4 regions of the Cellulosimicrobium sp. AB352 genome follow, and region 1 is predicted to be linked to each of the others. Evidence: riboswitches for the same ligand, from Rfam matches in the RefSeq annotation. Region 1 holds a riboswitch; each other region holds the start of a gene.
The links. Region 1 has a riboswitch for thiamine pyrophosphate ahead of thiO (glycine oxidase ThiO). Riboswitches for the same ligand answer to the same signal wherever they lie in the genome.
Positions count from the first base shown of each region.

Region 2: another riboswitch for thiamine pyrophosphate. It lies ahead of thiD (bifunctional hydroxymethylpyrimidine kinase/phosphomethylpyrimidine kinase); the one in region 1 lies ahead of thiO (glycine oxidase ThiO).
Region 3: another riboswitch for thiamine pyrophosphate. It lies ahead of ACPCUX_RS17855 (TenA family protein); the one in region 1 lies ahead of thiO (glycine oxidase ThiO).
Region 4: another riboswitch for thiamine pyrophosphate. It lies ahead of ACPCUX_RS09630 (ECF transporter S component); the one in region 1 lies ahead of thiO (glycine oxidase ThiO).

Region 1 is NZ_JBMVFX010000002.1:154,858-160,634, forward strand. Features, by position in the region: gene ACPCUX_RS02195 (glycosyltransferase family 4 protein) at 1-420, shown strand, start outside; gene guaA (glutamine-hydrolyzing GMP synthase) at 425-2,038, opposite strand; gene thiE (thiamine phosphate synthase) at 2,081-2,791, opposite strand; TPP riboswitch at 2,836-2,938, shown strand; gene thiO (glycine oxidase ThiO) at 2,928-4,202, shown strand; gene thiS (sulfur carrier protein ThiS) at 4,208-4,441, shown strand; gene ACPCUX_RS02220 (thiazole synthase) at 4,451-5,293, shown strand; gene ACPCUX_RS02225 (ThiF family adenylyltransferase) at 5,393-5,777, opposite strand, start outside.
Region 2 is NZ_JBMVFX010000036.1:16,923-22,699, reverse strand. Features, by position in the region: gene pheS (phenylalanine--tRNA ligase subunit alpha) at 1-109, shown strand, start outside; gene pheT (phenylalanine--tRNA ligase subunit beta) at 109-2,730, shown strand; gene ACPCUX_RS18410 (SDR family oxidoreductase) at 2,727-3,611, shown strand; gene ACPCUX_RS18405 (hypothetical protein) at 3,685-3,909, opposite strand; TPP riboswitch at 3,987-4,081, shown strand; gene thiD (bifunctional hydroxymethylpyrimidine kinase/phosphomethylpyrimidine kinase) at 4,186-5,046, shown strand; gene ACPCUX_RS18395 (DUF4862 family protein) at 5,067-5,777, opposite strand, start outside.
Region 3 is NZ_JBMVFX010000032.1:33,378-39,154, reverse strand. Features, by position in the region: gene ACPCUX_RS17865 (DUF6882 domain-containing protein) at 1-276, opposite strand, end outside; gene ACPCUX_RS17860 (helix-turn-helix domain-containing protein) at 344-826, opposite strand; gene ACPCUX_RS17855 (TenA family protein) at 940-1,692, opposite strand; TPP riboswitch at 1,683-1,811, opposite strand; gene ACPCUX_RS17850 (VOC family protein) at 1,898-2,824, shown strand; gene ACPCUX_RS17845 (VOC family protein) at 2,909-3,304, shown strand; tRNA gene ACPCUX_RS17840 (tRNA-Leu) at 3,347-3,423, opposite strand; gene ACPCUX_RS17835 (NAD(P)/FAD-dependent oxidoreductase) at 3,576-5,066, opposite strand; gene ACPCUX_RS17830 (hypothetical protein) at 5,258-5,777, opposite strand, start outside.
Region 4 is NZ_JBMVFX010000011.1:6,880-12,656, forward strand. Features, by position in the region: gene ACPCUX_RS09625 (ABC transporter ATP-binding protein) at 1-1,537, opposite strand, end outside; gene ACPCUX_RS09630 (ECF transporter S component) at 1,530-2,243, opposite strand; TPP riboswitch at 2,347-2,466, opposite strand; gene ACPCUX_RS09635 (hypothetical protein) at 2,611-3,048, shown strand; gene ACPCUX_RS09640 (Rv2578c family radical SAM protein) at 3,092-4,747, shown strand; gene ACPCUX_RS09645 (PPOX class F420-dependent oxidoreductase) at 4,754-5,221, opposite strand; gene aspS (aspartate--tRNA ligase) at 5,505-5,777, shown strand, end outside.

The DNA.
Region 1 (5,777 bases):
TACGTCACCGAGCGCGGGCTGGGGTCGGTCGTGTCGCTCCCCGGCCGCCTGGACGCGACGGGCCTCCAGCGGCTCTACGCGCGCGCCGACGTGTTCGCCGCGCCCGCCGTCGAGGAGGCGTTCGGCATCGCCGCGCTCGAGGGCCAGGCCGCCGGGCTGGCGGTGCTCACGCGCTCGCAGTCGGGCGTCGCGGAGCGCCTCACCGACGGCGTCGACGCGCTCGTGGCGGACGACGACGCCGGCCTCGCCGACGCGCTCGTGCGCCTCGCGGCCGAGGACGGCCTGCTCGACCGGATCGTCGCCCACAACCGGGACGTGCCGTCGTCGGCGGGCTGGCCGCGCGTGCTCGCCGACGTGGAGCGGGCATACGAACGGGCCGCGACGATCGCCGTGGATCGTCGGGCCCGTCCGTCCCGCTAGGGGGTCACTCCCACTCGATGGTGCCCGGGGGCTTGCTCGTCACGTCGAGCACGACGCGGTTGACCTCGGAGACCTCGTTGGTGATGCGCGTCGAGATGACGGACAGCACGTCGTAGGGCAGGCGAGTCCAGTCGGCCGTCATCGCGTCCTCGGACGAGACGGGGCGCAGCACGATCGGGTGGCCGTAGGTGCGGCCGTCGCCCTGGACGCCGACCGAGCGGACGTCGGCGAGCAGCACGACCGGGCACTGCCAGATCTCGTCGTCCAGACCCGCCTTCGTGAGCTCCTCGCGCGCGATCGCGTCAGCGGCGCGCAGCGTCTCGAGGCGGTCCGCCGTGACCTCGCCGACGATGCGGATGCCGAGCCCGGGGCCGGGGAACGGCTGGCGCGCGACGATCTCCTCGGGCACGCCGAGCTCGCGGCCGACCGCGCGGACCTCGTCCTTGAACAGGGTGCGCAGCGGCTCGACGAGCGAGAACTGCAGGTCGTCGGGCAGGCCGCCGACGTTGTGGTGGCTCTTGATGTTCGCCGCGCCCTCGCCGCCGCCGGACTCGACGACGTCCGGGTAGAGCGTGCCCTGCACGAGGAACTTGACCTCAGCGCCGTGCTCGCCCGCGTCCTCGACGATCTGGCGCGCCGCGTCCTCGAACACGCGGATGAACTCGCGGCCGATGATCTTGCGCTTGGTCTCCGGGTCGCTGTGCCCGGCGAGCGCGGTGAGGAACCGCTCCTTCTCGTCGCGGATCACGAGGTTGACGCCCGTCGCCGCGACGAAGTCGCGCTCGATCTGCTCGACCTCGCCCGCGCGCATCAGCCCGTGGTCGACGTGCACGCACGTGAGCTGGTCGCCCACCGCACGCTGCACGAGCGCCGCGGCGACGGCGGAGTCCACGCCGCCCGAGAGGGCGCAGATGACGCGCGCGTCGCCGACCTGGGCGCGGATCGCAGCGACCTGGTCCGCGATGACGTTGCCGGGCGTCCAGTCCGGTGCGAGGCCCGCGCCGTCGTACAGGAAGTGCTCCAGCACGGTCTGGCCATGGGCGGAGTGCTTGACCTCCGGGTGCCACTGCACGCCGTAGAGGCGACGCTCGCGGTCCTCGAACGCGGCGACCGGCGAGCCCGACGACGTCGCGAGGACCTCGAAGCCCTCGGGCGCGCGGTGCACGGCGTCGCCGTGGCTCATCCATGTGGTCTGGTTCTGCGGTGTGCCGTCGAGCAGCACGCCCGCGGCGCACACCTCGACCTCGGTGCCGCCGTACTCGCGCAGACCCGTCTGGGCGACCTCGCCGCCGAGCGCCTTCGCCATGGCCTGGAAGCCGTAGCAGATGCCCATGACGGGCACGCCGGCCTCGAACAGCGCCGGGTCGACGAACGGGGCACCCGTCGCGTACACGGACGAGGGACCGCCCGAGAGGATGATCGCGGCCGGGTCCTTGGCGAGCATCTGCTCGACCGTGAAGGTGTGCGGCACGATCTCGGAGTAGACCTTGGCCTCGCGCACGCGGCGCGCGATGAGCTGCGCGTACTGGGCGCCGAAGTCGACGACGAGCACGGGCCGCGGGGTCGAGGCCACCTCGGCGGTGGTGGGGGTGTCGGGAGCGGTGGCGGGTGACGTCACCCGTCCAGGATAGTCGCCGTGCGGCGGGGCTCGTCCCGCGTCTCAGGCGCCGGTGCGCACCTCGGCGCGCGCCGCGACGCGCTCGCGCAGGGCGCGGGCGGCCGCCTCCGGGTTGCTCGCCGCCGTGATCGCGCGCACCACCACGATCCGGGTCGCGCCCGCGTCGAGGACCGCGTCGAGCCGGTCCGCGTCGATCCCGCCGATCGCGAACCAGGGCGTCGCGGGCCGGGTCGCCGCGACGTCGCGCAGCAGGTCCAGGCCGACGGCGGCCCGCCCCGGCTTCGTCGGGGTCGCCCACAGCGGACCCACGCAGAAGTAGTCCACCGCCGGGTCGGCCTCTGCCGCGGCCGCCTGCGCGGCCGAGTGCGTGGACCGGCCGAGCGCGGGCCCCGCGCCGAGCAGCGCCCGCACGGCCGGGACCGGCAGGTCGCCCTGGCCCATGTGCACGACCGGCGCGCCCGTGACCGACGCCACGTCCGCCCGGTCGTTCACGGCCCACAGCGCGCCGTGCTCCGTCGCTACGCGCGCGACGAGCTCCTGGAGCTCGAGCTCGCGCGCGACGTCGAGCGTCTTGTCGCGGAGCTGCACGACGTCCACCCCGCCCGCGAGCGCCGCCCGCAGGAAGTCCTCGAGGTCGCCGCGCTCCTCGCGCGCGTCCGTGCAGAGGTAGAGCCGCGCGTCGGCGAGCCGGGCGCGTGCGGCGTCCGCCGACGGGGCGGGAGTGGCCGGGGTGGTGGAGGTCTCGGAGCTCACCCGCGGGAGCCTAGCCTCGGCGGCTCCTCGGCAGGAGGTACTGTGGCCGACAGCACGGGAGCCCCGCACGGGGCTGAGAGGGCGTCGCCGCCGACCGTCGAACCTGATCTGGGTCATGCCAGCGAAGGGAGCGCACATGAGCCTGTCCGTCCACCCGTCCGCGGGTGGCTCCGTCGTGCCCGACGGCGCGCGCGACGTCGTCGTCGTGGGGGGCGGGATCGTGGGTCTCGCCGTCGCGTGGCGCGCCGCGCGCGCGGGCATGACCGTCACGGTGCTCGACCCGGCGCCGGGCGCGGGCGCGACCCACGCCGCCGCGGGGATGCTCGCACCGGTGACCGAGGCCGACTTCGGGGAGGAGGCCGCCCTGCGGCTCCACCTCGCGGCCGCCGCGGCGTGGCCGGCGTTCGCCGCGGACCTGCGCGCTGCGACGGGGGCGGACGTCGGGCTGCGGACCGCCGGGACGCTCACCCTCGCCTACGACGCGGACGACCTCGCGCTGCTCCGCCGCGTCCTCGCCCTGCACGCCGCGCACGGTCTCGCGTCGCACGAGCTCACCGTCGCGGACGCGCGCCGCCGCGAGCCGTACCTGGGCCCGCGCGTCGCCGGGGCGGCGTGGGCCCCCGCGGACCACGCCGTCGACCCGCGCGCGACGCACGCCGCGCTGCTCGCGGCGCTCGGCGGACGCGACGCCGCGGGTGCGGGCTCGGCCGCCGGGACCCGAGTCGTCCGCGCGTCCGCGACCCGGCTCGCGCTCGATGCCGGGCGCGTGGTCGGCGTGCACGACGACGCAAGCCGGCTCCACCGCGCGGGTGCGGTCGTCGTCGCGGCGGGCTGGCAGTCGGGCGCCCTGCTCGCGGACGTGCCGGGCGTCGTCGTGCCCACGCGGCCGGTGAAGGGCCAGACGCTGCGGCTCGACGCCGGCCCGGACCTCGCGCTGGAGCACGTCGTGCGCGGGCTCGTGCAGGGGCGGCCGGTGTACGTCGTGCCGCGCGACCCCGAGCCGGCGGGGCCGCGCGCCGGGCACCGGGAGGTCGTCGTCGGGGCCACCACCGACGAGAACCCGGACGACCGCCGCGCCAGCGCCGGCGGGGTCTTCGCGCTCCTGCGGGACGCGCGCGCCCTCCTGCCGGGGATCGACGAGGCCGCGCTGGTCGAGGTGACGCCGCGGGGGCGCCCCTCGACCCCGGACAACCTCCCGCTCGTCGGGCCGACGGACGTCCCGGGGCTGCACCTCGCGACGGGCCACGGCCGCAACGGCATCCTGCTCGCCCCGCTCACGGCCGACGCCGTCGTCGCCGGGCTCGGCGGGCTCTCCGGCCTGGGCGGGACCGAGGCCGGCGACGACGTCGCGACCGCCCTCGCCACCGCCCGCACCGACCGCTTCGCCCGCACCGCCACCACACCGAGGTGAGACCCGTGACCGCACCCGCACCCACCGCGCTCGTCAACGGCGAGCCCTACCCGCTCGACGGCGACGTCGACCTGGAGCGGCTCGTCGCCGCGCTCGTCCCCGCCTACGTCGCCGACGGCACGCCGCAGGGCGTCGCGGTGGCCGTCGGGGACGCCGTCGTGCCGCGCGGCGCCTGGGCGACGACCGTCGTCGCGCCCGGGGACCGCATCGAGATCGTCACCGCCGTCCAGGGCGGCTGAGGAGGACCCATGACCACGACCGACGTCTCCCCCGCCACCGCGAGCGGCCCGGCCGGCGCCGACGACCCGCTCGTCGTCGCCGGCACCCCGATCGGGTCGCGCCTCGTCATGGGCACCGGCGGGGCCGCGAACCTGCTCACGCTCGAGGACGCGCTCGTCGCGTCGGGCACCGCCCTGACGACCGTCGCGATGCGACGCGTCGCCGTCCGCGCCGGCGGGGACGCGAGCCCCGACGCCGGGATCTGGGCGCTGCTCGCGCGCCTCGGCATCCGCGCGCTGCCCAACACCGCCGGGTGCTTCTCGGTGCGGGAGGCCGTCCTCACCGCGCACCTCGCGCGCGAGGCGTGCGGCACCGAGTGGGTCAAGCTCGAGGTGATCGCCGACGACGTGACCCTCCTGCCCGACCCGGTCGGCCTCGTCGAGGCGGCCGACCAGCTCGTGCGCGACGGGTTCGTCGTGCTGCCCTACACGAACGACGACCCGATCCTCGCCCGACGGCTGGAGGACGTCGGCTGCGCCGCCGTCATGCCCCTCGGGGCGCCCATCGGCACGGGGCTCGGCATCCTCAACCCGCGCAACATCGAGGCGATCGCCGCCGCGGCACGGGTGCCCGTGATCCTCGACGCGGGGATCGGCACGGCGTCCGACGCCGCGCTCGCCATGGAGCTCGGCTGCGACGGCGTGCTCCTCGCGACGGCCGTCACGCGCGCCGCCGACCCGGTCCGCATGGCCCGCGCGATGCGCCTCGCCGTCGAGTCGGGCCGGCTCGCCGCGGGCGCCGGGCGCATCCCCCGCCGCGAGGGCGCCCTGGCGAGCTCGTCCCCGCAGGGCCGCCTCGACCTGGCTCTCTGACCCCGTCCACCAGGCCGTCCCGGCGGGCCGAGCAGGCCATCCCGGCTCGTCCGCCGACCAGGACGCACCACGACCACCTGGTCGACGTGCAGGGGGACGCTAGGGGGCGAGAGTTTCCAGGGCGGCGAGGAGGGCGGGGACGCCGCCGACGACGGAGCGTGCGTCGAAGCCCGCGGCGCGGGCGGCGTCGGCGACGCGGGCCGACCGGCCGCCGACCGCGCACACCACGAGCACCGGGCGGTCGGCGGGCAGGTCCGCGAGCGCCGCGGCGGCACCGGGGTCCTGCGCGCCGCCGAGGAACGCGCCGCTCGGGACGAGCGTCGACCCGGGGAGCGGGCGCACCTGCGCCTCCCAGTCCTCGCGGACGTCGAGCAGGAAGGGTGCGGCGTCGTCGGCCCGCAGCAGGGCGGCCGCGTCAGGGGCGGACACGTCGCGCGGCGCGGGCCCCGCTGCCCCGGTCGGCCCCGCCCCGGCACCGGGCGTC
Region 2 (5,777 bases), on a different contig from region 1:
CGGCATGGGCATCGAGCGCACGCTCATGCTGCGCCACGGGATCGCGGACATGCACGACATGGTGGAGGGCGACGTGCGCTTCTCCGCCCAGTTCGGAACGGAGATCTGATGCCGTACGTCGCCATCGACTGGCTGGGCGACCACGTCGAGCTGCCCGCGGGGCTCACCGCCGAGCGGCTCGCCGCCGACCTCGTCCGCGTCGGCCTGGAGGAGGAGGCGATCCACGGCGCGGCCGTGACGGGTCCCCTCGTCGTCGGGCGCGTCCTCGAGATGACGCCCGAGCCGCAGAAGAACGGCAAGACGATCAACTGGTGCCTGGTCGACGTCGGGCCGGAGCACAACGTCGCCGAGATCAAGGGCGTCGAGCCGGCAGACATGCCGGCGGGCGGTGCGCGCGGCATCGTGTGCGGCGCGCACAACTTCGCGCCGGGCGACCTCGTCGTGGTCGCGCTGCCGGGCTCCGTCCTGCCCGGTCCGTTCCCCATCGCGAGCCGCAAGACGTACGGGCACGTGTCCGACGGCATGATCTGCTCGCAGCGCGAGCTCGGCCTCGGCGAGGACCACGACGGCATCATCGTGCTGCCGCGGCTCGGGTACGCGGCCGAGGACCTCACCCCGGGGCAGGACGCGGTCGCGCTGCTCGGGCTCGGCGACGAGGTGCTCGAGATCAACGTGACGCCCGACCGCGGGTACGCGTTCTCCTACCGCGGCGTCGCGCGCGAGTTCTCGCACTCGACGGGCGCGCGCTTCACGGACCCGGGCCTGCCCGGCTCCCTGCCCACGCCCCCGCCCGCGGCGACGCCCGACGGTTTCCCCGTCGAGGTCGACGACGCGGCGCCGGTCCACGGCGTCGTCGGGTGCGACCGCTTCGTCACGCGCGTCGTGCGCGGGCTCGACCCCGCGGCGCAGACGCCCGCGTGGATGCAGCGCCGCCTCACGGCGTCGGGCATGCGGCCCATCTCGCTCGCGGTCGACGTGACGAACTACGTCATGCTCGACCTCGGGCAGCCCCTGCACGCGTACGACCTCGAGAAGGTCGCGGCTCCCGTCGTGGTGCGGCGCGCCGCCCCGGGCGAGCGGCTCACGACGCTCGACGACGTGGACCGCGCGCTCGACCCGGAGGACCTGCTCATCACCGACAGCCCCGACGGTGCGCGCGGCGCGCGCGTCCTGGGTCTCGCCGGCGTCATGGGCGGTGCCTCGTCGGAGGTCGGGCCGGAGACGACGGCGGTGCTCATCGAGGCCGCCCACTTCGACCCCGTGACGGTCGCGCGCACGTCGCGTCGCCACAAGCTGTCGAGCGAGGCCGCGAAGCGGTTCGAGCGCGGCGTGGACCCGCTGCTGCCCGCGGTCGCGGCGCAGCGCGTCGTCGACCTGCTCGTCGAGCTGGGCGGCGGGACCGCCGACCCGGCCGTCAGCGACCTCGACCGCGTGACCGCGCCCGCCCCGATCCACCTGCCCGTCGGCGAGGCCGAGCGCCTCGTCGGCGTGCCGTACACGCTCGAGCAGGTCGTCGGGACGCTCGGGGCGATCGGGTGCACCGTCGATGCGGACGACGCCGCCGCGACGGGCGTCGTCGTCGTGACCCCGCCGTCGTGGCGCCCCGACCTCACCGAGCCGGCCGAGCTGGTCGAGGAGGTCGCGCGCCTCGTCGGGTACGACGAGATCCCGTCGGTGCTCCCCTCGGCGCCCGGCGGCCGCGGGCTCACGCGCGAGCAGCGCGTGCGCCGGTCGGCCGCCCGCGCGCTCGCCGAGCACGGGTTCGTCGAGACGCTGAGCTACCCGTTCGTCGGCGAGGGCGAGCTCGACGCGCTGCGGATCCCCGCGGACGACGAGCGCCGCCGGGCGCTGCGCCTGCTCAACCCGCTGGCCGACGACCGCCCCCTGATGCGCACGGACGTGCTGAGCACGCTCCTGGAGACGACGCGCCGCAACGTGGGCCGCGGGCTCGGGGACGTCGCCGTGTTCGAGGTCGGCCTCGTGACGCACCCGCGCCCTGGCGCCCCGGCCGCGCCGTCGCTGCCCGGCGGGGTGCGTCCCTCCGACGACGACCTCGCCGCGATCGAGGCCGCGCTCCCGGCGCAGCCGCGCCACGTCGCGGGCGTCCTGGTCGGTCGTCGCGAGCGGGCGGGCTGGTGGGGCCCCGGACGTCCCGCGGACTGGACGGACGCGCTCGACGCGGCGCGCCTGGTCGCGGACCGAGCCGGCCTGCGGGGGGACGACGCCGTGCGCGTCGTCGCGGACACCGCGCGGGCCCCGTTCCACCCGGGCCGCTGCGCGCGCCTCGAGCTCGCCGACGGGACGGTCGTCGGGCACGCGGGCGAGCTGCACCCCAAGGTGCTCGAGAACGTCGGCCTGCCCGCCCGCTCCGTGGCGTTCGAGCTCGACCTGTCGGCGCTCGTCGCGGGCGCGTCCGACGAGCCCGTCCAGGCGACCCCGGTCTCCGGGTTCCCGGCGGCGAAGGAGGACCTCGCGTTCGTCGTCGCCGCCGACGTGCCGGCCGAGGCGCTGCGGGCCGCGGTCGTCGAGGGCGCCGGCGAGCTCGCCGAGGAGGTCGCGCTGTTCGACGTCTTCACGGGCGAGCAGGTGGGCGCCGAGCGCAAGTCGCTCGCGTTCTCGCTGCGGCTGCGCGCCGCGGACCGCACCCTCACCGCCGACGACGTCGCGCGGGTCCGGGAGGGCGCCGTGGCCGCCGCGCGGGAGCGCGTCGGGGCGGAGCTGCGCGCATGAGCGGCGCACCGGGGGAGGGCACGACGCCGGACGTGGCGCCCGCGCGCACCGCGCTCGTCACCGGGGCGTCGCGCGGCATCGGCCGCGCGGTCGCCGTCGGGCTCGCCGCGTCCGGTCTCGACGTCGCGCTCCTCGCACGCGACGCGGGCCGGCTCGCCGGGGTGGCCGACGAGATCGCCGCGCTCGACGGCGCGGGCCGGGCCGTCGTCGTCACGGCGGACGTGACCGACGCGGCGGCGGTGGCCGCGGCCGTCCGCGAGGCCGAGGCCACGCTCGGGAGCGTGGACCTGCTCGTCAACAACGCGGGCCGGGTCGACGCCGAGGTGCCGCTCTGGGAGGCGAACCCCGACGAGTGGTGGGCGGTCCTGGAGACCAACGTGCGCGGGCCGTTCCTGCTCGCGCGCGCCGTCGTCCCCGGGATGCTCGCGCGCGGCGGCGGCCGCGTCGTCGACCTCAACAGCGGCGCGGGCTCCCACGACATGGACGGAGCGAGCGCGTACAACGCGAGCAAGACGGCGCTCCTGCGCCTCGGGGCGAACCTCCACCGCTCGGGCCACGCGCTCGGCCTGCGGACCTTCGAGGTGTCGCCGGGCGTCGTGCAGACCGACATGACGGCGTCCATGGTCATGCACGAGGGCCGCACGGAGTGGACGCCCGTCGAGCGCACGGTCGAGATGGTCGTCGCGATCGCCCGCGGCGAGCTCGACGCGTTCTCGGGGTCGTTCGTGCGCGTGACGCACGACTCGCCCGGGTCGCTCCGCGCGGCCGCCCAGGAGGCCGCCCGCGCGGGCGTCGCGTTGCCCGGTCCTGACGGCCGTCGGCTGCGCGTCACGCGCTGGGGCTCCGACGACCCGATGCCGGGAGAGCTCCCCGCCCGCTGAGCGCACGCACCCCGCACGGCCGACGCCGCCCGACCCCCCCGGTCGGGCGGCGTCCGTGCGTCCGGGCACCGGGTCACAGCGGGACGCACGTGTCCCGGTCGACCCACACGTGCCACAGGCCCCGCTCGGGGTGCTCGTACTCGAACGCCACGAGCCCGCCTGCGTCGTGCGTGACGACGCCCGTGAGCACGACCCGCCGGCCGTCGCGGTCGAACGTCGTGCAGAGGGCGGGCACCTGGACCGGGACGGGCGCGTCCGGCAGGAAGGGGCGGGTCGCGGGGGCGACGTGCTGCGTCATACCCGGAAAGACGCGCGCACGCGCGTCGTCTCACGCGTCGGGGCGGGTGAAAAGCGCACGGGTCGCCGCGTAGCATGGCCCGCGACACGGGGTGCCCCGCACCGGGGCTGAGATGAGACCCGTCGAACCTGATCTGGCTCGTACCAGCGAAGGGATGTCCGCGCGATGACGCTCGCCCTGCCTCGGCACACCTCCGACCCGGTCCCCGCCCCCGCGGACCGTGATCACCGACCCGACCCGGGCCGTGGGCCCGACCCGGCACCGTCCCGCCCCCGCGTGCTCTCCGTCGCGGGGACCGACCCGACCGGCGGCGCCGGGATCCAGGCCGACCTCAAGGCGTTCTGCGCGCACGGCGCCTACGGCATGGCCGTCACCACGGCGCTCGTCGCGCAGAACACCCACGGCGTGCGGTCGGTGCACGTCCCCGGGCCGGCGTTCCTGCGCGCGCAGCTCGACGCCGTGTCCGACGACGTCGACGTCGATGCCGTGAAGATCGGCATGGTCGCGGACGAGGCGAACGCCCGCGCCGTCGGGGAGTGGCTCGACGACCTCGCCGCGGCGCGCGCCGCCACGGGTGCTCCGCGGCCCTGGGTCGTCCTGGACCCGGTGATGGTCGCGACGTCCGGCCACCGCCTGCTCGACGCGGGTGCCGAGCAGGCCGTGCGCGACCTCGCGGCGCGCGCCGACGTCGTCACGCCGAACCTGCCCGAGCTCGCCGTCCTCGGCGGGCAGGAGCCCGCGACGACGTGGGACGACGCCCTGCACCAGGCGACGTCGTACGCGACCGCGAGCGACGCCGTCGTGCTGCTCAAGGGCGGTCATCTCACCGGACGCACGTCGCCCGACGCGCTCGTCGTCCCCGCGCCCGGGCCGACGACGGGCCGCGCGCCGGGGGCGGTCACCGTCACGACGTTCGACGCCGAGCGCGTCGACACGCCCCACACCCACGGCACGGGGTGCTCGCTCTCGGCGGCGCTCGCGGCGCTGCGGCCGCAGCGCGCGAGCTGGGAGGAGGCCGCGCGCGAGGCGAAGGAGTGGCTCACGGGCGCGCTGCGTGCCGGCGCCGCGCTGCGGGTGGGGACGGGCCGGGGGCCCGTGGACCACCTGCACCGCTCGGCGCCCGTGCGGCGGGGCTGAGCCCGGGCCGCGGGACGCACTCAGGCCGTGGGGCCGCTCGCTCCGTGGTCGGCTCCGCGGTCGGTGTCGAGGTCGGCCAGCGCGTCGCGGAGCACGGCGAGCGTCGCGCGCGCGACGGCGAGGCGCTGCGCGGGCGGGGCGTCCGCGGGCCGCGTCGTCACCTTGGCGCCGACGAGCGGGACCGGCCCGGCCGCGGCGAGGAACTCGCGCACCTCGGCCGGGCCGAGCATCGACTCGTCCGGGCCGGGGAGCGCGGGGTCCGGGCCGTGGGGCGGCACGTGCGCGTCCGCCCACGGCGCGCCCCACCGGCCGGGCCGGCCGGCGGCGCCCGAGAGCATCGCGCTCGCGAGGAGGCCGGCGCCGGCGGCCGCCCGCGCGTGCTCGACGGGCGTCGCGGCGCTGCGCCCCTCGATGGCGGACCGGCCCCAGTTGAGCCCGACGTGCAGGGGGTGGCCGGTGTCCCGGGCCGCGCGCGCGACGGCGGCGATCTCGTCGTCGAGCGCGAGGAAGCCCTTCTCCGCGACGCCCCACGGGCGGGGCGCGTCGCAGTGCTCGACCACGAGCGGCAGCCCGGCGGGCGCGACGGCGGCCAGCTCGGTGAGGCTGCGCGCGAGCGCCGCGCCGGAGCCGCGGCCGGGACCGGGCGCGGACTGGAGCTCGACCGCGACGACGCGTCGTCGACCCTCCGCCTCGGCGAGCCGCGTCACGGCCGCGAGGACGCGCGCGACGCC
Region 3 (5,777 bases), on a different contig from region 1:
GGGGAAGCCGTTGACGTTCTGCCACGCCCACATCCACGTGCCCGGCCCGGGCGCGGCCGTGCCGAGGAACTGGAGGTGGCACGTCGCGGTCCCGCCGTCGGGCGCGGTGAAGGTGAAGACCCCGGTGGTCAGGTCGGCGGCCCAGGCGTCGTCGCCGTGGAGGTCCGTCAGGTGGAGCTGGTGCTCGTGGGAGAGGAACGCGGCGTCGTCGACGAGGTCCTGGAGGGCCGGGACGTCCTGGGCTGCCGTGCCGTGCGCGGTCTGCGGCTCCGTCATGGACCGACGGTAGCGGCGCGCACGGCGCCCGGCCCCCGCACGACACGCGGTGCGACGGGACCGCCGCTCAGGCCGCGAGGAGCAGGACGTCGCCGGCGCGCGCCGTCGGACGTCGGAGCGTCTCGGCGACGGGGAGGTCCCGCACGGGCTCGCCCACCGGGGCGACCTGCCGTGGCGCGGAGAGGGCACCGCGCTCTCGCGCGGAGGACAGCACGCGGACGGGCGCGAGCGGCCGGAGCTCCTCGCCCGTGCGGGCGACGAGGTCGACGAGCCGCAGGCCGAGGGCGCCGCACACGGCGGCGAGGACCTCGGACGACGCCTCCTTGCGCCCGCGCTCCACCTCGGACAGGTAGGCGGTGGAGACGCGCGCGGCGGCCGCGACGTCGACGAGCGTGCGCCCTTGAGCGAGCCGCGCCCGCCGCAGGATCCCCCCGATGACGTGGCGCAGGAGGGGCTCCGCCCGTCCGCCCGCCCGGGAGCGGGGGCTCGGCGTCACCCCGTCCGGCACCACGTCCGGCAGCGTGCCCGGCACCGCGCTCGTCGCGTCCATGCGTTCACGCTACCCGCGGCCCACCCGGGTGCCGAGGCGCCCGGGTGGGTATCTGCTGCTGGCGTAAGGCCGGGCGCACGACGCGACGCCGGCCGCGCGCCCGGCCGGACGGGTCACCAGCGCTCGAGCGACCAGGCCATCTGCCAGAAGCGGATCTCGTGGCGGCAGCTCAGCTCGAACGCGCGCTCCATGCGCGCGCGCTCCGCCTCGCCCGCGTCCGCAGCGAGCGCGTCGAGGCGTGCGCGCAGGTCCGTGAGGACGTCCTCGGTGCGCTCGGCCGCGTAGAACTGCCACCAGCCCGCGAGCGGGTGGTCGTCGCCGAGGGCGCCGGGCGTCGTCTCGCGCTCGCCGAGCCAGAAGCGCCGCGCGGACCAGATGTAGGTCCACGGGCACGGCAGCAGCGCGGCGAGCAGCACGCCGAGCGAGTCGCGGCCGGCCGCCGTCATGTGGTCGACGTAGGCCTGCGCGCTCGGCGCGAGGCGGTGCGTCTGCGCCTCCTCGTACGTCACGCCGAGGAAGTCGCACATCGCGTGGTGCGCGTGCGACTCGTCGTCGAGGAGGAAGCCGGCCTTGTCGTGGAAGTAGGCCGCCCAGGACCGGTCGGGCGCGAGGGCCATGCCGAGGCCGTAACAGCGCAGGTAGGCCGTGAGGTACTGGTGGTCCTGGCCCACGTAGTGGCGGACCGCGGCGGGCTCGACGGAGCCGTCGCGCAGCCCGGCCAGGAAGGGGTGGTCGTAGAACGTCTCGAAGAGGTCCGCGTACCGGCGGGCGAGGTCGGCGGTGAAGCCGGTCTCCTCCTGCCGGACGAGCGCGGTCGGGTCGTCCGCGAGGACAGGGTTCAGGGTGATGGCAGCAGGCGTCGTCATGCCCACGTTCCTCCGCTCGTGCTAGCGAGATCAGGTTCGACGGGTCCGGGCGGCCGTACCGCTCGTCTCAGTCCCTCGGCCCGGGCCGTGGCCCGGGCAGGACGCCCCGCGTGGTTCGCGCCGACCCTAGCAAGGACGGCGCCGGTGCGGGAGCCCTCGCCACGGTGTGGGAATATAGTTGTAGCGACAACAAGTTGGAGCAGACATGACCACGAGCACGCCGGGCACGCCGACCGACCGCCTCCTGTCCCCGTCCACGAGCATGGACGCCGTCACGCTGCGCGTGGGCGACCTCGAGCTCATGACCTCGTACTACACGGGCGCGTTCGCCCTCGCCCCGCTCGAGGAGCGGTCGCGCGGCGCGGAGGTGCATCGTGTGCTGGGCCGCGGCCGCACACCCATGCTGCGCCTCGTGCACACGCCCGGGCTGCCGCCCGTCGACCCGCGCCAGGCCGGCCTGTTCCACACGGCCTTCCTGTTCGACGACGGCCCGAGCCTCGCCGCGACCGTCTACCGCGCCGCGCAGGACCGCCGCGGCACCTTCGTCGGGTCGAGCGACCACCTCGTCAGCGAGGCGTTCTACTTCACCGACCCCGAGGGCAACGGCGTCGAGCTCTACACCGACCGCCCCCGCGAGACGTGGGTGCGCGAGCACGGTCAGATCCTCATGACGACGACGTTCCTCGACCCGAACGCCTACCTGCGCACGCACCTCGACCAGGAGACGTTCGACGCCGGCCCCTCGCTCGCGGGCCGCGTCGGTCACGTGCACCTGCAGGTGGGCGACGTCGCGACCGCCCACGCCTTCTACGTCGACGCCGTCGGCTTCGAGGCGACGCTCACCGGGTACAGCGGGGCGCTCTTCGCGTCCGCGGGCGGGTACCACCACCACGTCGCGATGAACGTGTGGAACAGCGCGGGCGCCGGGCCCCGCGCCGCGAGCCTCGGTCTCGGCGACGTCGCCGTCACGGTGCCGGGCCGCGAGGACCTCGACGCGCTCGTCGCGCGCCTCCGCGCCCGCGGGCTGGAGCACGCGGACGACGGCCGCTCCGTCGTCGTGCACGACCCGTGGGGCACGCGCGTGACGCTGTCCGTCCCGGGCACCACGACCGAGGAGCTGCTCGCGCGCTGAGGCACGGCGGCCCGGGCACGGAGCGCGCGCCCGGAGCACGAGGCGCACGATGGGAGGACCCGCCGAGCGCACCGAGGAGCGACCGTGTTCCGCAGCCTCTTCCCCGTCCTCACCGTGGCCGACCTCGACCGGTCCCTCGGCTTCTACCGCGACCTGCTGCGCGGGACGGTCGAGTACGCGTTCCCCGACGACGGCCCGCCCGTCTACGTGAGCCTGCGCGTGGGCGGGTCACCGCTCGGGCTCGGGCAGGGCGACCCGCCTCCGGCGGACACCCGCGTCGTGCTGTGGGTGTACGTCGACGACTGCGACCGCGCCGTCGAGCACCTCGCGGCCGCGGGCGTGCCCGTCCTGGAGCCGCCCGCGGACCAGCCGTGGGGCGAGCGCGTCGCGCGCGTGCAGGACCCGGACGGCACCGTCGTGATCCTCGGCCAGGAGGCCGCTCCCCCGGCCGAGCCGGAGGGCCCGACGGGGCTGTCCTAGCCCGGGGAGCCCTGGCGCCTCGGAGCCGACCGCCCGTCGGCATGGTGCCCCCACCGGGACTCGAACCCGGAACACGCCGGGTTTAAGCCGGCCGCCTCTGCCAGTTGGGCCATGGGGGCGCGGGCCGAATCTACCGCGCGCGCGGGGCTCCCCGGGCCCGTCGGCACGACGGGCGCCCGCTCGGGACCCGGACGCGACGAGGGGCGAGCCGCACGCGCGGCTCGCCCCTCGGCGTCGGGCACGACGGCCGGGCCGGGGCCCGGCCGCGACCTCAGGAGGCCTTCGCCGCCGGCGTCCGGTCGTCGGCGTCGACGGTGCCCGCACCGGACTCCGCCGCGGCCGCCGAGCCCTGCGCGGTCTGCTTGACCGGGTCGCCGTCCTTCTTGGGCGGGACGGACGCGGCGCGGAACTCCGCGCGCGGGTCGTGCAGCGAGCCGAGCGACACGAGCTCGCGGCCCATGAGGAACTGGCCGATCCAGCCGATGAAGATGCGGATCTTGCGGTTCCCCGTCGGCATCGCCATGACGTGGTAGCTGCGGTGCATGAGCCACGCGAGCGTCCCGCGGAGCTTGAACACGCCGAACAGCTCCGCGACGCCCTTGTACAGGCCCAGCGACGCGACCGTACCGACGCTCTTGTGGCGGTACTCGACCGGCGGCTCGCCGTGCAGCTCGAGCGCGAGGTTGTCGGCGAGGCGCGTGGCCTCGCGGATGGCGTGCTGCGCGTTCGGCGGGCAGAACTTGCCCGGGTTCAGCACGTCCGGGACGGCGGCGCAGTCGCCCGCGGCCCACGCGTTCGGCACGACGTTGCCGTCGGCGTCCGCGACCTGGAGCGTCGGCAGCACGGTGATGCGGCCCAGCTTGTCGACCGGGAGGTCGGACGACTCCTTGAGGACCGGGTTCGCCTTGACGCCCGCGGTCCAGACGATCGTGTCGGAGTCGAACTCGACCCCGGTCGACGTGACGACGTGGCCGTCCACGCACGACGACAGGAACGTGCTGAGGTGGAACTCGATGCCCCGCTTCTTCAGCTCGTCGAGCGCGTACTGCGCCATGGGCTCGCTGAGCTCGGGCAGGATGCGGCCCGCGCCCTCGATCATGACGAAGCGGAGGTCCTTCTCCTCGATCGTCGCGTAGTTGCGCGTCGCGTAGCGGGCCATGTCCTCGATCTCGGCGAGCGCCTCGATGCCCGCGAACCCGCCGCCGACGAACGTGAACGTGAGCATGCGGCGACGCAGCTTCTCGTCCCACGTGGACGACGCGACGTCCATGCGGTTGAGCACGTGGTTGCGGACCGCGATGGCCTCCTCCACGTTCTTGAAGCCGATCGCGTTCTCCGCCAGGCCCGGGATGGGCAGCGTGCGCGACACCGAGCCGAGGCCGACGATCAGGTGGTCGTACGTGACCGAGTAGTCGTCGCCCTCCTCCGGGTGGATCGTCACACGGCGGTCGGTGTGGTCGATCGCGACGACCTTGCCCTGGAGCACGTCGACGCCCTTGAGCGCACGGCGGTGCGGCGCGACGACGTCGCGGCCGTCGATCGAGCCCGCGGCCGCCTCGGGGAGGAACGGCGCGTACGTCATGTACGGGCGCGGGTCGACGACGACGATCGCCGCCTCGCGGCGACCGAGCTTCTTGCGCAGCCGGCGGGCGGCGTACAGACCCACGGAGCCGCCGCCGAGGACGACGACGCGGGGCACCTTGCGGGGCCGCGGCGAAGCGGTCTGGGCACGGCTGACCGAGGTCAGGTCATTCTGAGGCATGGTTCCAGAGTATTACCGGTTGCGGCACAGGCGAGCCGGAGCGTCCGCCTGACGGGCGTGACGCGCCCCACGCCGCGCGGCCGGACGGGGGCAGAGGCGGGCACACGCGGGCAGAGGCGACATTCCGCAGGGCCCGGGACCGGGGTGGTGCGCCGACGTCCGCCGTCGGCGCACCACCCCGCGCCTGCCGGTCAGCCGATCGCGCCGACGACGGGCGTCGGGCCGGTCGGTGCGGGCGGCACCCCGCCCGCGGGCGGGGTCGCGGGGGCCTCCTGCGACGGCGCCGGGTCACCCTCGGCCGGCTCGTCGGCCGGCGCGTCGCTGGCCCCGCCCGTGCCCGACGACGTCTCCCCCGTCCCCACGCTCGACGGCACCGCGGTCGGTGCCTGGAGGAACGGCCACGGCATGTCGCGCGTGCGCGTCCCCGTCGCCGGGACGGGGCGGCCGTCGCCCTCGGGGTACTCGACGTCCTCCTCGGCGACCGCGCGCAGCGGGTAGACGTTCCATCGCTCGCGCCCGTCCGTCGCCAGGGCGGGCTGGAAGTACCACGTGCCCTCGACGTCGGGCACCGCCCACGCCCCGGAGGCACCCTCCTCGGTGATCGTGCGGACCTGGCGGCCGCGGTCGTCGAAGACCTGGACGTCGCGGAGCGGCTCGCCCGCCGCGTCGTAGACGAAGAGGTTGGACACCTGCGCGCCGTCGACCCACACG
Region 4 (5,777 bases), on a different contig from region 1:
GCGTGACGACGACCACCGCGCCGCCCGCGTCGGCGCGCTCGCGCAGCGCGTGGGCGACGGCGTCCGCCTGGGCGCGGTCGAGCCCCGACGTGGGCTCGTCGGCGAGGAGGACGGGCGGGTCGAGCACCGTCGCCGTCGCGAGGGAAAGGCGCCGCTGCTCGCCGCCGGAGAGCCGGTACGGGTTCGCGTCGGCGAGGTGCGCGAGGGCGAACGCGTCCAGGGTGCGCGCGACGCGTCCGTCGACGCCGTCGAGCCGCGCGAGCCGGGCCGACCAGGCGACCTCGTCGCGGACCGTGCGCGCGAGGAGCTGGTGCTCCGGGTCCTGGAACACCATCGCGACGGGCGCACCGGGCGCCGTCGTGACCTCGCCCGTGGTCCGTTCGAGTCCCGCCAGCCCGCGCAGGAGGGTCGACTTGCCGCCGCCGTTCGGCCCCACCACCGCGAGCACCTCACCCGCGTGCACGTCGAGGTCGACGTCGCGCACCACCGGCGTCTCGTCCCGCCCGCGCCGCCGGTGGCCTGCCGCGGCACGGTGCACCGCGAGGCGTCGGGCACGCAGGGCGACCGGGCCGGCGTCCGCGGCGCGGGGGTCGACGGTGCGGGGGTCGGCGGTGCGCCCGAGGTTGACGAGCCAGGCGTCGGTCGCGGGTGCGCCGAGCGGGCCCGGGGCTCCGGCGCGCTCCAGCCGGATGTCGAGCGGCAGCCAGCACCCGAGCGCGGCGAGCGTGGCGGCGTGCGCGCGCAGGACGGCGGTCGTGGGGCCGTGCGCGACGACGCGACCGGTGTCGTCGAGCACGAGCGTCGCGGCCGGGAGTGTCCCGACGTCGTCGAGGCGGTGCTCGACGAGCACGACCGACCGGCCGGGGGTGTCGGGCGCGTCCCGTCCGGGCGCCCGGACGAGCCCGCCCACGAGCGTCCCGACCTCGTGCGCCGCCGCCGGGTCGAGGAACGCCGTCGGCTCGTCGAGGACCACGAGCTCGGGGTCGGCGACGAGCGCCGCCGCGAGGGCGACGCGCTGCGCCTCGCCCCCCGACAGCGCGTGGGTCGGCCGGTCGTGCAGGTGGTCCGCACCGACGGCGGCGAGCGCGGTGGCGGCGCGGGCGTCCATCGTGCGCGGGTCCGCCGCCCGGTTCTCGAGCGCGAACCGCAGCTCGTCGTCGACGCGGGCGAGGCAGAGCTGGTCGCCCGGCCGCTGCTGGACGAGGCCGACGCGCGCGGCGAGCGCCGCCGGGGTCGTGTCGCGCGGGTCGACGCCCGTCACGCGCAGGTCGCCCGTGACCGACCCCGGGAGCGTGTGAGGCACGACGCCGACGAGCGCACGCAGCAGCGTGGACTTCCCGCAGCCCGAGGGGCCGAGCACGAGCAGCCCGGTGCCCGCGGGGACGGTGAGCGTGAGGTCGTCGAGCACGCGCGTGCCGTCGTGGCCCACGGTGACGGTCAGACCGGCGGCGGCGACGGCGTCGGGCACGTCGCCGGGCACGTCGCCGGGCACGGCGTCCGGCGTGACGTCCGGTGCGGCGGTCGGTGCCTCAGCCACGGCGGTCGGCCCCGATCGCGAAGGCGTCGAGCGCGCCGGTGCGGGCGAGGGCGTCGCCGAGGAGGCGCGCCGCGATCCCGCACAGCACGACGCACGAGACGACCTGTACGCCGAGCCGGAGCATCGCGTAGTCCTGCCCGAGCCAGCCGAACCGGACCGCGTTGAACGCGTACGTGACGAGCGCCGCGCTGACGCCCGACGCGACGAAGACCCACCAGCCGTAGCGGCGGTACCGGGTGAGGGCGAAGGGGACCTCGGCCCCAACGCCCTGGACGAGCCCCACGAGGACGAGCAGCGGGCCGGCGGGCGACGCGAGGAAGACCACCTCGACGAGCGCCGCGAGCGTCTCGGTGAGGATGCCGACGCCCGGCTTGCGCACGATGTACGTCGCGAGGGGGCCGACGACGATCCACGCGCCCGCGAGCACGTTGGCGGCGAGGTCCGCGAGCGGTCCCATGGCGAGCTGGAGCGGGGCCCAGAGCTGCACGAACGCCCAGTAGACGAACCCGAACACGACCCCCAGCACGGCGACGAGGACCGTCTCGTGGAGGGTGAGGCCGCGGCGACGGGCACGGCTCGGGGGAGCGGCGACGGCCTCGTGGAGACCAGGGGCGGGCCGCGCGCCGTCGGGCACGCCGTCGGGCGTGGCGCCGGGCGTGGGGGTGGGCGGGGTCGCCCGGGGCGGCGTGGTGCGGGGCTCGGTCATGCGGTTCCCTCCGTCGGGCCCCCGGGGCGAGGGGTGCACGACGGCGCGCCACCGCGCCCCGCGCGGACGGCACGCGCGGGGCGCGGGCACGAGCGCGCAGGGGACGGTGACGTCCGCCCTGCTCCCTTCGCTGGTACGAACCAGATCAGGTTCCACGGGTCTGCAGGGGGGACGGGTGTCCGGCCTGCACTCTCAGCGCTCATGCGCTCCCCGGGGGCGTTCGGCCCGACCCTAGGGCCTGGACGCCCGCCGGACAATCCCGGCGTCTCACCCACCGGGACGCCCGGCCGCCGTGAGAAGGTGACGGCGACGAGGAGCCCGCGCGGACCGGGGACGGGCTCCGACCACGAGGGACGAGGCAGCGCGCATGACCCGAGACAACGATTCCGCCGCGGTCGCAGAGCTGGACCGCCTCGACGAGGCCGTGCGGAGCGCGCCCGCGGGCGACACGTCGGCGCAGATCGCGCTGTGGCGGCAGACGGTGCGCCTCGGCACGTGGTTCTTCATCGCGCGGGGGTCCGAGGACCAGCCCCGTCCGTACGCCGTCGCTGCGGACCAGGGGCCCATGATCTGCCTCTACAGCAGCGCCGCGCGCGCGGACGAGGCGGCCCGGGCGCTCGGTCTGGCGGACGACGAGACAGGCTCCGTGCCGCTGCTCGGGGTACCTGTGCCGGCGGCGATCGACTACGTCGCGTCCTTCGGCGCGGCCGGGGTCGTCGGTGTCGCGCTGGACCACCCGCGCATCGGCCACCACATCCCCCTCGGGAACCTGGCGCTGCTCAAGGCGTGGTCCGCCGACGGCTGACCCGCTCTTGACAGCGCGTTCGAACGTTTGTTCGAATGGCGCGATGCGGTGGGACGGACAGGTGCTCGGCGCGGACGACGGCGCGCTCCCCGGGCTGGAGCGGGTCGGCCTCGTCCGCAGCGTGCGCACGCCCGAGTTCGCGGGCATCACGTTCCACGAGGTCACGGCCAAGAGCGCGCTGTCCAAGGTGCCGGCGATGTCGCGCATGCCGTTCCGGTGGACCGTCAACCCGTACCGCGGGTGCAGCCACGCGTGCTCCTACTGCCTCGCGCCCGCCACCCCGGTGCTGCTGGCCGACGGCGCGCAACGGCCGATCGGCGAGCTGCGTGTCGGCGACGAGATCGTCGGCACCGTCCCGCACGGCGCGTACCGGCGCTACGTGCGTACCCGCGTGCTCGACCGCTGGACCACCCGCAAGCGCGCCTACCGCGTGACCCTCGCCGACGGCACGCGCCTCGTCGCGAGCGGCGACCACCGGTTCCTCACCGAGCGCGGGTGGCGCCACGTCGTCGGCGGTGCCGGGCACCGTGCCCGCCTGGCGCTCGGCGACGTACTCGTCGGGCCGGGCGCCGCGGCGCTCGCGGAGGGGCGGCCCGTCCTCGACGGCCAGGACGTCACCGGCGGCGAGGCGCTGCGCGTCGACTCCCTGGAAGCGCTCGACGGGCCGGGGGAGACGACGGAGCTGGTCGACATCACGACCGGCACGCGCGACTTCGTCGCCGCGGGGGTCGTGAGCCACAACTGCTTCGCCCGCCCCACGCACCAGTACCTCGACCTCGACGCGGGGGAGGACTTCGACCGGGAGGTCGTGGTCAAGGTCAACGTCGACGACGTGCTGCGGGCCGAGCTCGCCCGCCCGTCCTGGGCGCGCGAGGCCGTCGCGCTCGGCACCAACACCGACCCGTACCAGCGCGCCGAGGGTCGCTACCGCCTCATGCCCGGCATCATCGACGCGCTCGCCGGGTCGGGCACGCCGCTGTCCGTGCTGACTAAAGGCACGCTCCTGCGCCGGGACCTGCCCCTGCTCGTCGACGCCGCCTCGCGCGTCGAGGTCGGGATCGGCGTGTCCCTCGCGCTCCTGGACCCCGAGCTCCAGGCGAGCGTCGAGCCGGGCACGCCCTCGCCGCGCGCGCGGCTCGACCTCGTCCGCACGGTCCGGGAGGCCGGTCTGCCGTGCGGCGTCATGGTCGCCCCCGTGCTGCCGTGGCTCACCGACTCGACCCGCGCGCTCACCGAGCTGCTCGACGCCGTCAAGGACGCGGGCGCGACCGGCGTCACGGTGCTGCCGCTGCACCTCAAGCCCGGCACTCGCGAGTGGTACATGGGCTGGCTCGCGCGCGAGCACCCGCGGCTCGTCCCCGGTTACGAGCGCGTGTACGGCTGCGGCACGTACGCCTCGACGGCGTACCGGTCCTGGCTGTGGGACCGGGTGCGGCCGATGCTCGAGGCGCGCGGGTTCGCCGTCGCGGGGCACCGCGGCCCCGCGGGCGTCGAGGGCCGGTTCCGCCGCGGCGAGCCCGGCGACCGGCACCGCCGGCCAGGGCCGCCGACGGACGGCGCCTACCCGGCCGGCAGCCTCGCCGTCGACCCGGCGCCGCAGGACGCGCGCCACGGCCACGGCGGGGCGCTCGCGGGCATGCCCGTGGACGGCGGCGGGCTCGACGTCGTCGGCGGGGGAGTGGAGCAGGTCCTGTTCTGACCTGTCTCAGGCGTCGGCGAGGCGCGCCGGGAAGCCGCCCGTCGCCACCGGTCCCCAGCGCGTGATCGTCAGCCGCACGAGCGACTTGCCCTGGGTGACCATCGCGGCGCGGTACTCGTCCCAGTCCGGGTGCTCGCCGCCCACGGCGCGGTAGTAGTCGACGAGCGGCTCGACCGACTCGGGCAGGTCGATCACCTCCGCCTCGCCGTCGACCTGCACCCACGGGTCGGAGAACCGCTCGCCCAGGGACAGCAGCGACGCGCGCGGGTCGCGGCGCACGTTGACCGCCTTGGCGCGCTCCGGGTACGTCGACACGACGACCCGACCCGCGTCGTCGACCCCGTACGTGACCGGGCTGAGCTGGGGACGGCCGTCGGCGCGGGTGGTGGCGAGGACGCCGTCGTGCCGGGAGCGCAGGAACTCCTCGAGCTCGTCGCGCTCGACGCGCCGGTTCGTCGCGATGGTGCGTGCCACGGGTCACCCTCCTTCGTGCGGGCGGCGGGCCGGACGGCCCTGCCGCGGCCGGTCGGCCCGTGCGCGCCCGCAGGCGCCGCGCCGGTCCCGGCGGTGCCGCCACGGGACGTCGCGGCGGCACCGCCACGGTATCCGGTCGCCCCCGCCGGTCGAGAGCCGACCGTCGACCGCCTCCGGTCGGAGGTATCCGGTCGAGCCGCCCGCCCGCCCGCACTAGACTTCAGCGGACGCGCCCCCGCTCCGGGAGCGCGACCCCCCACCGCCCACCTGGAAGGAACCCTCCGTGCTGCGCACCCGAACGGCCGGCTCACTGCGGGCCGAGCACACCGGTCAGACCGTCACCCTCACGGGCTGGGTCGACCGTCGGCGCGATCACGGCGGCGTCGCCTTCATCGACCTGCGCGACGCCTCCGGCATCGCCCAGGTCGTCATCCGCGACGAGGCCGTCGCGCACCCGCTGCGCAACGAGTTCGTCCTCCAGGTCACGGGCGAGGTCTCGCGCCGCCCCGACGGGAACGAGAACCCGTCCCTGCCCACGGGCGAGATCGAGGTCGTC